One region of the Colwellia sp. 20A7 genome, then DNA from elsewhere that is predicted to be linked to it. Evidence: riboswitches for the same ligand, from Rfam matches in the RefSeq annotation. Region 1 holds a riboswitch; the other holds the start of a gene.
What was found. A riboswitch is a leader RNA that binds a small molecule or an ion and turns the genes downstream of it on or off. The one in region 1 is predicted to bind lysine.
Positions count from the first base shown of each region.

Region 2: it holds a riboswitch for lysine, as region 1 does, so the genes downstream of both, dapA (4-hydroxy-tetrahydrodipicolinate synthase) here and lysC (lysine-sensitive aspartokinase 3) in region 1, are expected to answer to the same signal.

Region 1 covers NZ_CP047130.1:2,704,944-2,712,615, reverse strand. The annotation lists gene icd (NADP-dependent isocitrate dehydrogenase) at 1-952, shown strand, start outside; gene GQS55_RS11760 (ElyC/SanA/YdcF family protein) at 1,072-1,833, opposite strand; lysine riboswitch at 2,175-2,379, shown strand; gene lysC (lysine-sensitive aspartokinase 3) at 2,507-3,886, shown strand; gene GQS55_RS11750 (sensor histidine kinase) at 4,388-5,710, shown strand; gene GQS55_RS11745 (response regulator transcription factor) at 5,710-6,357, shown strand; gene GQS55_RS11740 (ABC transporter ATP-binding protein) at 6,385-7,485, opposite strand; gene GQS55_RS11735 (ABC transporter permease) at 7,491-7,672, opposite strand, start outside.
Region 2 covers NZ_CP047130.1:3,783,925-3,791,596, reverse strand. The annotation lists gene folE2 (GTP cyclohydrolase FolE2) at 1-126, opposite strand, end outside; gene GQS55_RS16275 (Hpt domain-containing protein) at 418-774, shown strand; gene arcA (two-component system response regulator ArcA) at 813-1,520, opposite strand; gene GQS55_RS16265 (sensor histidine kinase) at 1,685-3,316, opposite strand; gene GQS55_RS16260 (methyltransferase) at 3,369-4,412, opposite strand; lysine riboswitch at 4,692-4,935, shown strand; gene dapA (4-hydroxy-tetrahydrodipicolinate synthase) at 5,066-6,040, shown strand; gene GQS55_RS16250 (2,3,4,5-tetrahydropyridine-2,6-dicarboxylate N-succinyltransferase) at 6,037-6,786, shown strand; gene GQS55_RS16245 (PLP-dependent decarboxylase) at 7,018-7,672, shown strand, end outside.

The DNA of each region.
Region 1 (7,672 bases):
AGGACCGTTAACGACACCAGTGGGTGGTGGTATGCGTTCGTTAAATGTCGCTTTACGCCAGATCTTAGATTTATATGTATGCCAGCGTCCAGTGCAATGGTTTACTGGTGTACCAAGCCCTGTTAAAAAACCATTTGAAGTAGATATGGTGATTTTCCGTGAAAATACGGAAGATATTTATGCAGGTATTGAATATAAAGCTGGCAGTGATAGTGCTAAGAAGATGATTAATTTCTTAACTGAAGAAATGGGTGTCACTCAAATTCGTTTTACTGAAAATTGTGGTATCGGTATTAAACCTGTTTCTAAAGAAGGCACTCAACGTTTAGTTCGTCAAGCGATCCAATATGCTATCGATCATAATAGAGACTCAGTAACTTTAGTGCATAAAGGTAATATTATGAAATTTACTGAGGGTGCATTTAAAGATTGGGGTTATGAATTAGCGTGCGAAGAGTTTGGGGCAGAATTAATAGACGGTGGTCCTTGGTGTCGTATTAAGCATCCTAAAACAGGCAAAGAAATAATTATAAAAGATGTAATTGCTGATGCAATGTTACAGCAAGTATTGTTACGTCCTGCTGAGTACAGTGTTATTGCAACACTAAATTTAAATGGTGATTATTTATCTGATGCCTTAGCGGCACAAGTTGGTGGTATTGGGATTGCTCCGGGTGCTAACTTAAATGATGAAGTTGCTATTTTTGAAGCAACTCACGGTACTGCGCCTAAATATGCGGGTAAAAATAAAGTTAACCCTGGCTCTGTAATTTTATCTGCTGAAATGATGCTACGCCATATGGGGTGGGTTGAAGCAGCCGATTTACTACTAAAAGGTATGTCTGGCGCTATTGGTGCGAAAACAGTAACGTATGATTTTGAACGCCTAATGGATGATGCAACCTTAGTGACTTGTTCACAATTTGGTGATTGTATTATTGAAAATATGTAACTAAGCCTACGTGAGCTAACGTAACTAAGTAAATATAAGCAAAGTAAAAGCATTAAAACCAGTATTATCTAAGATGATACTGGTTTTTTTATGTCTACAATTAACACTATTATTTGATTTTAAAGTAAGCTTTTTAGCCATTGCACACAAAGACCTAAGCTTTCGTACCATGCAGCGGTTGTTTGCTGTAGAGATTTACTTTTAGGAACGTAGTAACCCCAACCTTTAGGACCATTTATATTTTTAACCATAAAGCCTGTTGGTGCAGGTATTGGCTCCACTCCTTGTGCTTGAAAGTATTTCATTGCTCTTAGCATATGACTTGCATTGGTTACTAATACAACATTATGTCCTTGTACTCTAGGACCAATTAATTGCGCTTCTTCTTCAGTATCTTTAGGAAAATTTTCTGCCATGATTTTATTGGCAGGTACACCTAAAAGAACTAAAGATTGCTTCATTGTTTGAGCATGAGATAACTGATCCTTAATATAATAACCTGACGTGATAATCGTTGCTTCTGGATGTAATTGATAAATCCTTAATACTTCAACCAATCTTTCTAATGAGTTTGTATTAAGTTGGCTAGTTACGGGTAAGGCATCATTAGCAACATGCCAACCTCCTAGCACTATAATATAGTCAACAGGTTTACTCGAGTGAGTAAAGCTTTCATAATTATTTTCAATATTTACCATTAACTGATCTGAAATTACTGGCAGAGAAGATAAAACTAATAGTAAGCCGGCAGAGACTAAGCACTTAACGCTTCTTTTGGGGCGTTTTCGATAATACAGGAGAGATAATATTAATAAAATTAACACTAAATTAATTGGCATAATAGCAGCTGAAATAACTTTTTTTAGTAAAAATAAATCCATTAGGCTCTACATAAGGTAGTAAGACATGTTTATAGTTAGACTATAACAAATGTGATTGTAAAATAGGGAAAAGTTATGCACACAATGCAATACAATTGTTGAGCTTAATTTTTGCTGTATTTACATTTTATTTGTATGTGGAATTGATTCTTAAGGTTCATCTATTGTTCAGGTCTATTTAGTTAATTAAAAATACGCTCTATGCATAATGGCGATTTAATATAATGATTACACCCTCAAACTCTGTTATTTATAGCCGTCTAAAAGTCTATTGCAATTCATACTTAATTAATGTCTAATAGGGCAGTTGTTGAAACACTTTTAATTTAAGTGGTGTTTACAACACCAGAAGAGGAGCGATAACTAGATAGATAACGTTATACTGAGAAGTATTAGGAACCACATTCCAACATACGTTATTGAAGGAGATTATCGCCGAGAACATAAACACTGTGGCTGTTTATGTTCGGTCACTAAGGCTGAATCCTTAGGACTGTCACCTGATTTTAGTGTCTGTATAGACTAAGGTGGAGAGCTTCTGGCTGAAAAAGTTACTATGCTCTATGCCTATTTACAATATGCTAGCCTATCGAACTGTTCAGTCATGCTCTTCCTGTTTTAATTAGTGATTATTATTCGCTAATGTAAATTATTGTATTTAGGAAGATTACCCATGGTACACCCAAGTTCATCAAAAGAAAATTTATCCCTCACCGTTGCAAAATTTGGCGGAACAAGCGTTGCTGACTTTCCTGCTATGTTGCGTTGCGCTCACATTATTAAAAATGACAGTAGTAATCGCTTAGTGGTTGTATCTGCTAGTGCTGGCGTTACCAACTATTTAGTACGCTTAAGCCAAGCAAATTTATTGCTTGAAGAACAAGCCGATATTATTGAAAAAATCCAAGCTATTCAGCTAAATATTACTCAGCATTTGGCAAAAGATGTTGAGCAAGCTTTAAATACTGAAATAAAAGGGTTACTTGAAGAGCTAGCAACGCATGCGTTAAAACAATCTCAGCAGCATAGTGTTAAGCAAGGTGATGCCATTCTGTCATTTGGTGAGCAGTTAAGCTCACGTATATTTGCGCAAGTATTACAGTCTATTGATGTAAACGGTGCTTACTTTAATGTACAGCAGGTAATGAAAACTAATAGTTTATACGGTAAAGCCGTAGTAGATATAGAGCAATTAAGCTTAGCATGTACCGAGATTTTAGCGCCTAAATTGGCTCAACAAGTGTTAGTAACACAAGGCTTTATTGGTCAAGATGGTTTAGGTGAAACAACAACCTTAGGTCGTGGTGGCTCTGATTATAGTGCGGCTTTATTGGCTGAAGCACTTCATGCGGGTAATTTATCCGTATGGACTGATGTTGTTGGGATCTTTACCACCGATCCTCGTATAACCGATCAGGCGCGTGCAATTAAAGAAATTAGCTTTGGCGAAGCAGCAGAAATGGCAACTTTTGGCGCTAAAATATTACATCCAGCTACCTTAATTCCAGCAATGCGTCAGAATATCCCTGTTTTTGTTGGATCAAGTAAAGAGCCAGAAAAAGGTGGAACACAAATCAAAAAATCGGTTGCTTCTAATCCTACCTATCGGTCAATCGCCTTAAGACGAGAACAAACATTAGTCACGGTTAAAAGCCCGGCTATGTTACACGCGAGTGGTTTTTTAGCACAAGTATTTGGTATTTTGGCTAAACACGAATTGAGTGTCGACTTGATCACCACTAGTGAGATTAGTGTTGCCTTAACGTTTGATAACCCAAGTGGCTCTACGCAAGCGTTAATAACATCAGCTGTAGTAGAAGAATTAGAGCAACTTTGTGAAGTAACTGTTGAACACGGCCTTTCATTAGTTGCTGTTATTGGTAATGGTTTGGATTGCGCAAAAGGAATAGGACAGCGTATTTTTCAAACGATTAATGACACCAGTGTTCGTTTAATTTGTCATGGTGCTAGTGCTAATAACTTATGCTTTTTAGTGAATGAGCAAGATGCGAATAGTGTTGTTGAGAAGCTACATAGAGAGTTATTCGTTTAATTACCTTACGCTTTATTAGTGTTAGCTTTTTCTCGTTATTATCTTACCAAGTAGGAGAGTCGCTTTTACTTGGTAATAAATCATTCCAAAAGCCCCTTAGCACCATCTAAAGCAGTAAACTATCAATTATTGCTTTCTTTAATTACGACTCCTTCATCTTAATAATTGGTATATCCTGTTTATATCTCCTTGTTATTATCTTAATACCTAATTACCTAATTACCTAATTACCTAATTACCTAATTACCTAATTAATCATCTCACCGATTATATTCTCATCACTGATATTGTCATTTCGAGTGTAGTGCAAAAGTATGAGAAATATAATTCGAACGTACAGTGCCTATATTAAATATGATGCGTATGATTGATTATATAGAACAAACTTAAGAAAAAAATTTTAGGGGTGTTGTCTCTTAAATTTTTGATATTTTTAGCACTTATAGTTCAATTAACTCGTGCATTTTTTATCTTATTCACCTCATTATTGGAATTCTACAAATGAGTATACGTGCCCTGATCAATGTGAGAATAATTGCGTCAGTATTGTTGATTTTAATTTTCAGTGCAATTATTGCTGTTTGGCAGGCAAGAAGTTCAGTAGAGCGAGAGGTAAATTCTTCGATTAATTTAGCGGTACAAATGATTGAATTTGGCCTTAACCAGACCTCTTCTACTAGTGAAGAGAAAGACGCATGGTTAGACAAGGTTGCCACAATGCAACCAGTAAGACATTTAAATATATCTATTAAAAAGAATGAAAATCAATTAACAAGCACAAATGCTACCAATCTAGATGATGATTTAAATAGTGAGGAAAAGTCGACACCTCGTTGGTTTGTTAAGTCTGTTATGGTCGATTTTTTTATTCATAATTATGATATTAAAATTGCGGATGGCTCTATCAAAGCCATTGTTATTACCGCGAACCCAATGGATGAAATAAACGAAGCTTGGGAAGAAACAAAGTCTTTTTTTTGGTCTATTGTGTTGATGCTTTTTATTATGTTCTTGACAGTTAACCTGGTTTTTAACGCAATGTTGGACGCGGTTAAAGCTATTTTATCTGGGCTTCGCCAAGTTGAAAAAGGGCATTTTGATCATGTTCTTCCTCACTTCAAAATTAGTGAATTTGATGCAATAGCGCTAGAAATTAATGGTATGTCATCAGCGCTTAAAGCCGCTCAAGAAAAGAACCAAGCCTTGGCTCGCCACACTATGCAAATTCAAGAAACTGAAAGACAAAATATGTCTCGAGAGTTACATGATGAAATGGGGCAATCGTTAACGGCAATCAAGGCAATGGCGATCACATGTCAACAGCCTCAAACAAATGTAAAAGTAGTCACCAGTTCAATTGTTGATATTTGTAACCATTTATCTGTGGTCGTTCGGTCTATGATGAGAACATTACACCCATTAAGTTTATCAGAGCTTGGTTTAGGTGCAACGTTATCTGAGCTGGTTAGAGAATGGCAAAGACGAAGTAGTGAGGTTCAGTTCGATTTAGATTATGACCAAGCTTTAGATCATTTAAGTCACGATATTACTATTCATGTCTACCGAATTGTTCAGGAGTGCTTAACTAATGTTGTTCGACATGCAAATGCAACAAAAGTTGTTATTTTAGTCGTTAAACGTGGTGATAAAGTCATGATTACCGTATCGGACAATGGTCAAGGAAAGCAACTAAATTCTCCAGGCTTTGGTTTGTTAGGCATGCGTGAGCGGGCTGAAAACTTAGGTGGAAAATTTACATTCGAGTCTGTATTAAATACTGGTGTAAATGTTGTTGTGGAATTACCTTATTGGGAGGAAAAGTAATGGAAACAAAAAAAATAAAAGTTCTATTAGTTGATGACCATATGGTTGTTAGGGCAGGGTTTAGAATGCTGCTTGCCTCTCAACCTTATATTGGTGATATTGTAGATATTGAACGCGGTGAACTTGCCGTTAAAGAGTATGAACGCTTTCAGCCTGATGTGGTTGTGATGGACTTGTCAATGCCAGGTATTGGTGGTTTAGAAGCTATTCGTCGTCTTTGTAAGCATTATCCTAATGTACTTATTTTAGTTTATAGTATTCATGACGAAAAAGTTTATATTGAACGCGCATTAGAAGCAGGTGCAAGTGGCTATGTAAGTAAGAATAGTGCTGCTGAAGTATTAGCGCAGGCGGTTGCCGTTATCGCTAGCGGTAAACGCTATATTGAACAAGGTTTAATGCCGGAAGTAAATGATATTCGCTTAACCGAAACTAAAAAACCAAAACATAAACTTAAGCTTTTATCGCCACGTGAATTTGACGTGTTCCGCTTACTTTCAAAAGGTTTAAACGCTCATAATGTCGCTAGCGAGCTTTGTTTAAGTTATAAAACTATTTGTAATTATAATACGCAAATTAAAAGTAAACTGAATGCGAATACATCTGCTGATCTTGCTAATATAGCGATGGTAAATAATATTATTTAATGACTGACTAATGACTGATTTGTTACTTTATTGATATATTTGATATGCATGGGGCTTAATTTTTATTGCTATTTTTTGACCTAAATCCAGCAAAATATCACTATAAAAACTCAGTTGTTTAAAAGCTAATGATGAATCACTTTCAAGGCTACTGAGTAAATAGCGAAACCCTTGTTCAGTAACGGTAATATTGTCTACTGTCACATTACCCATTTCATTTGCACAATACTCAATAGCTTGCGGTTTTAACAAAAACTGTAAAGTTTGCGAACTTATTTTATTGGCTTCATTATTCGTGTTTGGAGTTACTGAATTGGTTGACGAAAAACTGCCGATGGCTGTTTGGTATTCATTACCTTTGGCCTTTACGGGTATCCAACTACCTAACTGTAAAAAGTCAGCAACCTGCCAACTACTCGGCGACTGGCATACTGAAGCTGGACTGCCTGTTTGTAAAATTCTTCCTTCGTGCATTACCGCTATTTTATCTGCAAAAGTAAATACTTCATCTTTGTTATGTGTAACAAAGATAGCACTCATTTTTAGTTGCTTTAAAAGCTGGCGCATTTCTAACATTAATTCATTACGTAAACGGGCATCAATATTTGAAAAAGGCTCGTCTAGTAATAATAATTTAGGCTGAAGGGCCAATGCTCGTGCAATAGCAACCCTTTGCTGCTGGCCGCCCGATAGCTGATGAGGATATCTTGATTCTAAACCGGTCAGCTTAAGTAAATGAAGTAGATCAGCTGTGCGTGCTTCTTGTTCACTTTTAGGTAATTTATCAATACCAAAGTAGATGTTTTTCCTAACCGATAAGTGAGGAAATAACGCATAATCTTGAAATATCATGCCAATATTACGATGTTCTGGTGGTATGTTCTTAGATGGGCTAATCGTAAGTATATGAGCTGTAGTTTGCGTACTACTGTTTATGTTTAATTCACCTGTGCTCAGTTCATTAAAGCCAGCGATGGTATTAAGTAATGTTGTTTTACCACAACCGCTAGGACCTACCAGACCAAGAATTTCGCCAAAATTTAAGACTAAATTAGTATCAGATAAGATGGTTTTATTCTGTAATTTCACCGAAAGTTGTTTGATGCTTAATAATTCATTACTGTTCATTTATGTTATTTCCTTTCTTTATTAAGCCAAACAATAGGGAGTAATCCCAGAAGAACGATTAAAATAGCACCCAGCGCACCTTGCTCTAGCATTTCATCAGATATTAATTGATAAATTTGAATACTCAGCGTTTCAAAGTTAAAAGGCCTTAACAGTAAAACGGCTGGCAGCTCTTTCATCGATTCAA
Region 2 (7,672 bases), 1.1 Mb from region 1:
ACGTTCGCTCTGGCCTTTTGAGGCGACCATCATTGGCATTTCAATATTGCTCATTCCAACCCAGTCAAGTGTTCCTTCTGTTTGGGCTGTGGTATGGTTGGCAATATCAGGCATCGTTGTCGGCATTGTGACTCCGCTTTTTTAAGCTATAGCTACTTAACTAAGGCTGCGTGATGATAGCTAAATAACCGCGCAACAAGTAAATTCAAGGCCGCACATTCTATCTTATTTTTTATAGCCATACTACTTCAAAATTAATCAAATATTAGCTTACGATTAATTGCAGTAAACTAACATTTGATTAATTAATACCAATCTCACTAGCTATGTGATCATTTCTACGTATTAAATTGTTCACTTAATTAATGAAAATGGTATTATTAATTCGCGCAATATAAATAAGGTAGTAGACAATTTATGAATGAAAGTAATGAGTTAATACAATTGGATAAAGAGCTTCTGAATGACTATGTACAACGTTTAGGTCATGGTGTAGTAAAACAAATGTTTGAGCTTTATATTCAACAAGTGGCTTTATATCTTAATGATATAGAAAGCTCATTGTTGTTTGATAACTCACAATTATGGCAAGAACATTGCCATAAAATGAAAGGTGCAGCAGGTAGTGTTGGCTTAAAATCATTGCATTCACGTTTAAAAGAAATGGAAAAAACAACAACAAATGCAAGTGACAAAGCTCATCAATTAGCTGAGCTTAAAATCCACAATAAACAAGCGATAGCGGCTTTTGATGATTGGTTAGCTGGCTTATAGCTTATTAATTGTTAACTTTTATATTAAGGCAGGTAAGGTTATTTTGCGTTTCCTACAAAACGATATCCCTCTCCGTGTATTGTATTTATTAATTCGAGGGTATTATTATTTGATTCGAAATGTTTACGTAATCGTCTAATGGTTACATCAACAGTTCTGTCATTATCTCGTAAATCACGGCCAGTCATTTCTTTAATTAACTCTTGTCTAGAAACTATATTACCTTGATTTTTTATTAATAAACGTAATGCTCTATATTCACCGCGAGGGATAGGAATAACATCGCCTGTAGGGCTTGTCATTTCTCGTGAGTTTCCGTTTAATTTCCACTCATTAAAAGTGACAATAGGCTGTTCTAACTCTATTTCGTTTTTATTATTACCAATACGATTAAGAATATTTCGAGCTCTAATGGTTAATTCTCTAGGATTGAATGGTTTCGTTAGGTAATCATCAGCACCTATTTCTAGTCCTAACACTTTATCAATATCACTATCACGACCTGTTAGAAAAATTAATCCTAAGTTTTTATTACTCGCTAATTGTCTGCCCAGTAATAAACCATTTTTTCCTGGCAGATTAATATCCATGATAACTAGATTTATGTCATTCTGACTAAGCATGGTGGTCATAGTTTCTTCGTTAAACGCTTCAAAGACTTTATAGCCTTCAGCCTCAAACAAATTGCGCAAATTGAAACGTGTAACGTCTTCATCTTCTACTATGAGTATTTGATAGTTTTCCATGTCAATTCCGTTAATTTAATAGAGATGTTTAAGCAAATTTTTAATATAAGTATACAATTTTATATCTATTGTGTTTTTATAGTGAAAGTATGGTTAACATTTTGTAAACCATGTTAACTAAGTCTAAATTAAATAACAATTATATTGCAAATTATTACTCTTATTTATTGCTCTGACGAGAGTAAAGCAGGAAAAGTAATATTAAATTTAGTGCCTTCACCTATTTCGCTTTCAAAATCGATATGCCCATTTAACGCTTGAGTCACAATATTAAATACTAAGTGAAGCCCTAAACCGCTAGCACCACTGCCACGTTTAGTTGTGGTAAAAGGAGCAAAAATCTTTGCTTTTACACTTTCATTAATACCAACCCCATTGTCTTTATAGCTGATATGTACTTGATCACTTAGATAGAATACCGATATATTTATTTCACCATCGGGCTTATCTTCAAAACCATGAATAATTGAATTTAAAATAAGGTTAACTAATATTTGGTTAATTTGTCCGGCTTTACTTTCAACAATAAGGTTTTCAGGACAGTTAATAATAAGGTTGATGTGCTGTTCATGTAGCCTCATTTTTAAGGTGATGAATACTTCATCAAGTAAAACTCTAAAATTGAAAATATTTGTCTCAGTGCTAGATTGATCAACCGCTACTTTTTTGAAGCTAGATATGAGTTTTGCTGCACGGTCTAGGTTTCGGTAAATCATTTCTATATTTTCTTCGCCTTGCGTTAGAAACTTTTTCAGCTGACTTGATTTTAAGCTTTTATCTTCAAAAGCTCTTTTTATTTCCATCAGACGGTCATTCATTAATGTTGAAGCCGTAATACCTAAACCAATCGGGGTATTTATTTCGTGGGCAATACCTGCAACCATATCTCCTAGAGAAGCCATTTTCTCAGTTTCGACTAACTGTCCTTGAAATTGATGTAATTTTTCTAGGGTTGAAAGTAATTCCTGATTAGACTCTTTCAAAGCATTCGTTCTAGCCTGTACTTTTTCTGCCAAAATATTATTTTGTAATAACGCTTGTTGGTGTGTGTCATCTTTTTTAGTAATGTGTTTTGACGTTCTATTTAATAAAACATTAATATTTTGGGCTAAGATATCAAACTCAATAAATGGGAGAGATTCAATTCTTTCATCATAGTTTTTACTGTGTGATATTTCTTGTAGTGATTCAACTAAGGTTGTAATCAATTGATTAATTTTAGTTTTAATGTAAGAGGCTAATATTAAAAAGAGGGTTAAACCAAATAAGAAAAATAGAATAGCAGTGAAGGTTAACTCTCTAATAAAATCATGAATATTTTTTTTACTTGCTTGAATGTATAAATAGCCAACAATGTTTTTGTTTTGTTCTATTTCTACAACTAACTCTAAATTATTCTCTTGATTTTTAAGCGTTAACAACTCATTTAATTGATTGATCTTACTTGGAATAGCTGGATGGTAGATGCTTTTATTAAATCCAGTAAAGTAAGTTGTTTCAGTACTCCCTTTTTTATAAATATGAATATAATTAATGTAGTCAGCTGTTACGAGTTTCTTTAGGTTAGCGTTTGCTTTCTTTTCTGCACCTTTGGTATTGTCCACTAAATAGGTAACATTTGCCTGAGCTAAAGATTTGGCCCAAGCACGCGTATATTTTTCTAACTTTAATTCTTCTTGAGTTTCTACAATATAAATAATACTGGTTAGAATAACGATCAACACGAAAGAAGCGACGCCCAAAATACTGGCGAATATAAATTTTCGATTAGATATTAATTTGTTTTTTGTTTTCATGGCATAACAATCGCTGAAAAAAATATATTTATCAAGTCGGGTTGGCCATTAATTATTTTTTGCAGTGGTAAATGTTAAATCCCTGCTTACTGATTAATCGCTTTGTTGTACCAATATGCTCATGCATTATTGGTAAGTACTGTAAAAAACTATTAGCAACTATGGTGATGTCTCCACGGGGAATAATGTGAGACTTAATTCCCCTTAAAAAATCTTCACTCGCTTGATAGCTGGTTTTTGTTCCTTGATGAAAGGGAGGATTTGAGACTATATGTTGATACTTTCCTGCTACGTTAGATAAACTATTTGAAGCAAAAACATTACCCGACAAATTATTTAACGCCAGTGTTCTTTGGGCTGATGTTATTGCTAAGGCGCTTACATCAAGTAAGTCTAATTGGGTAGATTCAAATTTCTTGCCAATGAAACAGCTAATAACTCCGGCACCACAACCAAAATCTAACACCTTTCCTTGCATAGACTGAGGCAAGTTATCTAATAATAATGCGGTGCCGACATCAAGTTTTTTCTGACTAAAAACACCCGGTAATGAAGCGATAGTAAGCGATATATTGTTAATATTAATTTGATAGGTTTTAAACCAGTCTTCGATATTGAAATTCTTATTTAGATTTTCAGCGTTAACTATACCGGCAAAAATTAAACAATGACGCGCAGCATCAACTTTTTGACAACCCTGTAGAAAATTCTCAGTCAATTTGGGGCTAGACTGTATGCCACCTTTTTTCTCTCCCACTAAAATAACTTTAGCATTGTCGCTTAAATAAGGTGCAATCATCGCAAAAGTAAAGGCAAGTTCATCTTTACTTTTAGGAAAGTTAATAATGACTAAATCGTGTTCTAGTGCCGTTTTATATTCACTATTAAAACTGGTGTTAATCTGGCTATTATATTTATTCTTTATTGCTTCATAATCAAAAAAATTAGTATTGTGACAACTTATTTTTGCATTCGGATTGTCGAGTAAATAGTTTTCAATAAAGCCATCTGCCATTAAGTTAATAAATAAAGGTGTTTTAGCTGATAACAGTTCACTATTGCGTACTAGTATTTGGCTGATGTTTGAAGTTGACATAAAGATAATTAACAGTGAATAAGATAGAAGATAGTATTCTACTGTATTCGATGTTTTTTCTATAGTCTGAATATTTCGATATTGACAGAAAAGCGATAACAATGTTTAAATAGCGCCGTCCCTAATTCTGACTTTTGATTTTATATCAGAAGTTCACCTCTAAATTATTGATATTTTAGCTAAACCATCACGGTATATGTCAGCAGCGTTTATATTTTATAAATGATGACGACGATTGGTGATGGCAATACAGGCAAAGTATTAAGAATGATGAGGTAAGGGGCCAGAAGAGGAGCGTTAACCAGGTAGTTATTATTGCAATGTCATTTGCACAGAGATCAAAATCTGATAATAGTAATGAGGGGGATTAGCGCCGAGATAAGTATTTGTTTGATAAAACACTTATCGGTTGTTTACCTTAGTTTATTGCCAAGGTTTAAGGGCTGAATCCCGACAACTGTCACTGATATTGACCTACCTTAATATAGGGTAGGTTATAATTGAGTGGAGAGCTTCTGGTCTTTGCATAAAAGCCAATAATATCCTTAATATGAAGGTTGTTATACTCAGCTCTTTTTTGTGAATACCTTAAAGCTCTCCGAACTAATTTGTATTGCGCCTAGGCCAATACAAAAATTATGAGTTCGAGAGCAATGAATACACAATTACCTACAAATATAAATTCCCAGTCTATTGGTACCACAAGCGTTGATGCTTGTTCTTTATGGACAGCTTTAGTGACGCCATTCTTAGAAAACAATCAAATTGACTTTACTAGCCTAGAAAAAATCGCGATAGCACAAGCTGACGCAGGTAACGGCATATTGTTACTTGGTAGCACAGGTGAAGGTTTAGCGTTAACCCGCGATGAGCAGATGAGTATTGTTGAGTTTGTTTGTAATCTACAGCTTAATACACCGTTAATGGTTGCTGTTGGCGGCTCTAATTTACCAGAACAAATCAACTGGGTTAAATACTGCAACACGTTACCTATTGATAGCTTTTTGCTTGGAACCCCACTTTATGCCAAGCCTGGTGTAGTTGGTCAAACTCAATGGTTTAAAGCGCTACTAGATACCGCAAATTTTCCCTGTATGTTATATAACGTGCCTTCTCGTAGTGGCGTGGAAATTCCCGTTGAAACCTTACAAAATTTGCAAAATCATCCAAATTTCTGGGCAATGAAAGAGGCGAGTGGCGATTTAAATAAATTTCTTAATTACCGTGAACAATGCCCAGAAGTAGCACTTTACAGTGGTGAAGATGCCATGTTGCCGTATCTAGTACCAGCAGGTGCTAAAGGTTTAGTCTCGGTCTGCGCTAATGCATGGCCTCAAGCAACACAAACGTATGTTCAACTATGTTTAGTTGGGCAAACCAACACTATGTTTCCATTATGGAACAGGGCTGTAGCAGCACTATTTTGTGTTGCCAATCCAATCCCAGTCAAAATGTTAATGCAGCAGCAACAAAATATTAAAACACCGATATTGCGAGCGCCATTAACACACCTTGAATTAACCGATAATACAGAGTTATTGGCATTTGATGAAAAAATTAACCAATGGTTAGTGCAAGCTAATCAATCTTCTTTTATAAATACACATGAAAATAGGAATATCGCATGAATTGGCAAGATGTAATAGCACAATTAGAAACTGGTGCACTACGCGCAGCAACTCAAGATGAAAACGGTAATTGGCATGCCAATGTTGAAGTAAAACAAGGTATTTTAGCTGCATTTAAAGCGGGTGAAAACATTGCTTTTGGTGATAACTATTTAGGCTTTGTTGATAAACATAATTTACCTGCTCGTCAGTTTACACCTGAGGATGGTGTTCGTTTAGTACCGGGTGGTTCATCTGTACGTGCTGGTGCTCATGTTGCTAAAGGCGTAATTATTATGCCACCAGCTTATATCAATGTTGGTGCATTTGTTGATACGGGTACTATGGTTGATAGCCATGCTCTAATTGGCTCATGTGCTCAAATTGGTAAAAATGTTCATGTTTCAGCTGCGGTTCAAATTGGTGGTGTATTAGAGCCAATCGGTGCTAGCCCAGTAATTATTGAAGATAATGCTTTCTTGAGTGCCGGTGTTGTTATTGTTGAAGGTATTGTAGTGAAAAAAGGCGCTGTACTAGCACCAGGTGTTTCATTATCTAAATCAGTACCAGTATATGATTGTGTTAATGAAGTGATGCGTGAAAAAGGCGCTGAAATTCCAGAAAATGCTATTGTTGTTCCGGGCACTCGCCCTGTAAAAGGAGATTGGGCGCAAGCACAAGGCTTGAACATGGCATGTGCTTTGATCGTTAAGTATCGTGATGAACAAAGTGATGCGGCATTAGAGTTAGAATCTATCCTTCGTTAATTGTTCAACTTGTTGCTGTATAGCTCAAGTTAAGCGTTAAAGTACTTATAAGTTCTTGGGAAAACATTTGAATTTTCAAAGAATGGGCTAAACGCTTAAGGATAAAAAGCACGGAATATTGATGATGATCAATTCCGTGTTTTTGCTTTTAACTTGAAATATACAGCTTAAAGCTAGATTATTAATAATAATGAATTGAAACTTACATTGTAATAAATGAATTGAAATATTATGACTAAACCCACTTGGTTCGACACCAATATTGAAAGTACTTTGTTAGCCCATCAATCACCAGAAGATGAACAAGGCTATTTTGTCTATCAATTAGATACGTTAAAAAAACACCTTGCGACATTGCAGCAACAAGATGTGATTAAGCTTTGGTTTGCTGTTAAAGCTAATCCTTTATCTAAAGTTATTCAAACATTAGATAGTGAAGGGTTTGATTTTGATGTTGCTAGCACCGGTGAGTTATCACAAGTATTAGCACAAGGTGTGAATCCTAGCCGTATTTTGAATACAGGTCCGGCTAAATCTAAAAAACAACTTGATGCTTTTGTTAAAAAAGGTGTCGGTACTTTTGTGATTGAAAGCTTAAATCAACTGAACTGGCTTAATGAAGTTGTTAAGGAGCAGTCAGGTAGTGAAAAACCAACCGTATTACTACGTGTACAATTACAGTGGCCTGATGGTGAGAAAAACCCATTAGGTGGTAATAGCTTAACGCCTTTTGGTTTGTCGGTAGAAGAATGGCAAAACATTAAAGTAAGTGACTATCCCGAATTAAATATTTGTGGTTTACATATTTTTCAGTGGGGCAATATGCTCAGTAACGAAAAAATGTATTCCTTATGGGGACAAATGGTTAAGCCTCTCACTGAACTTG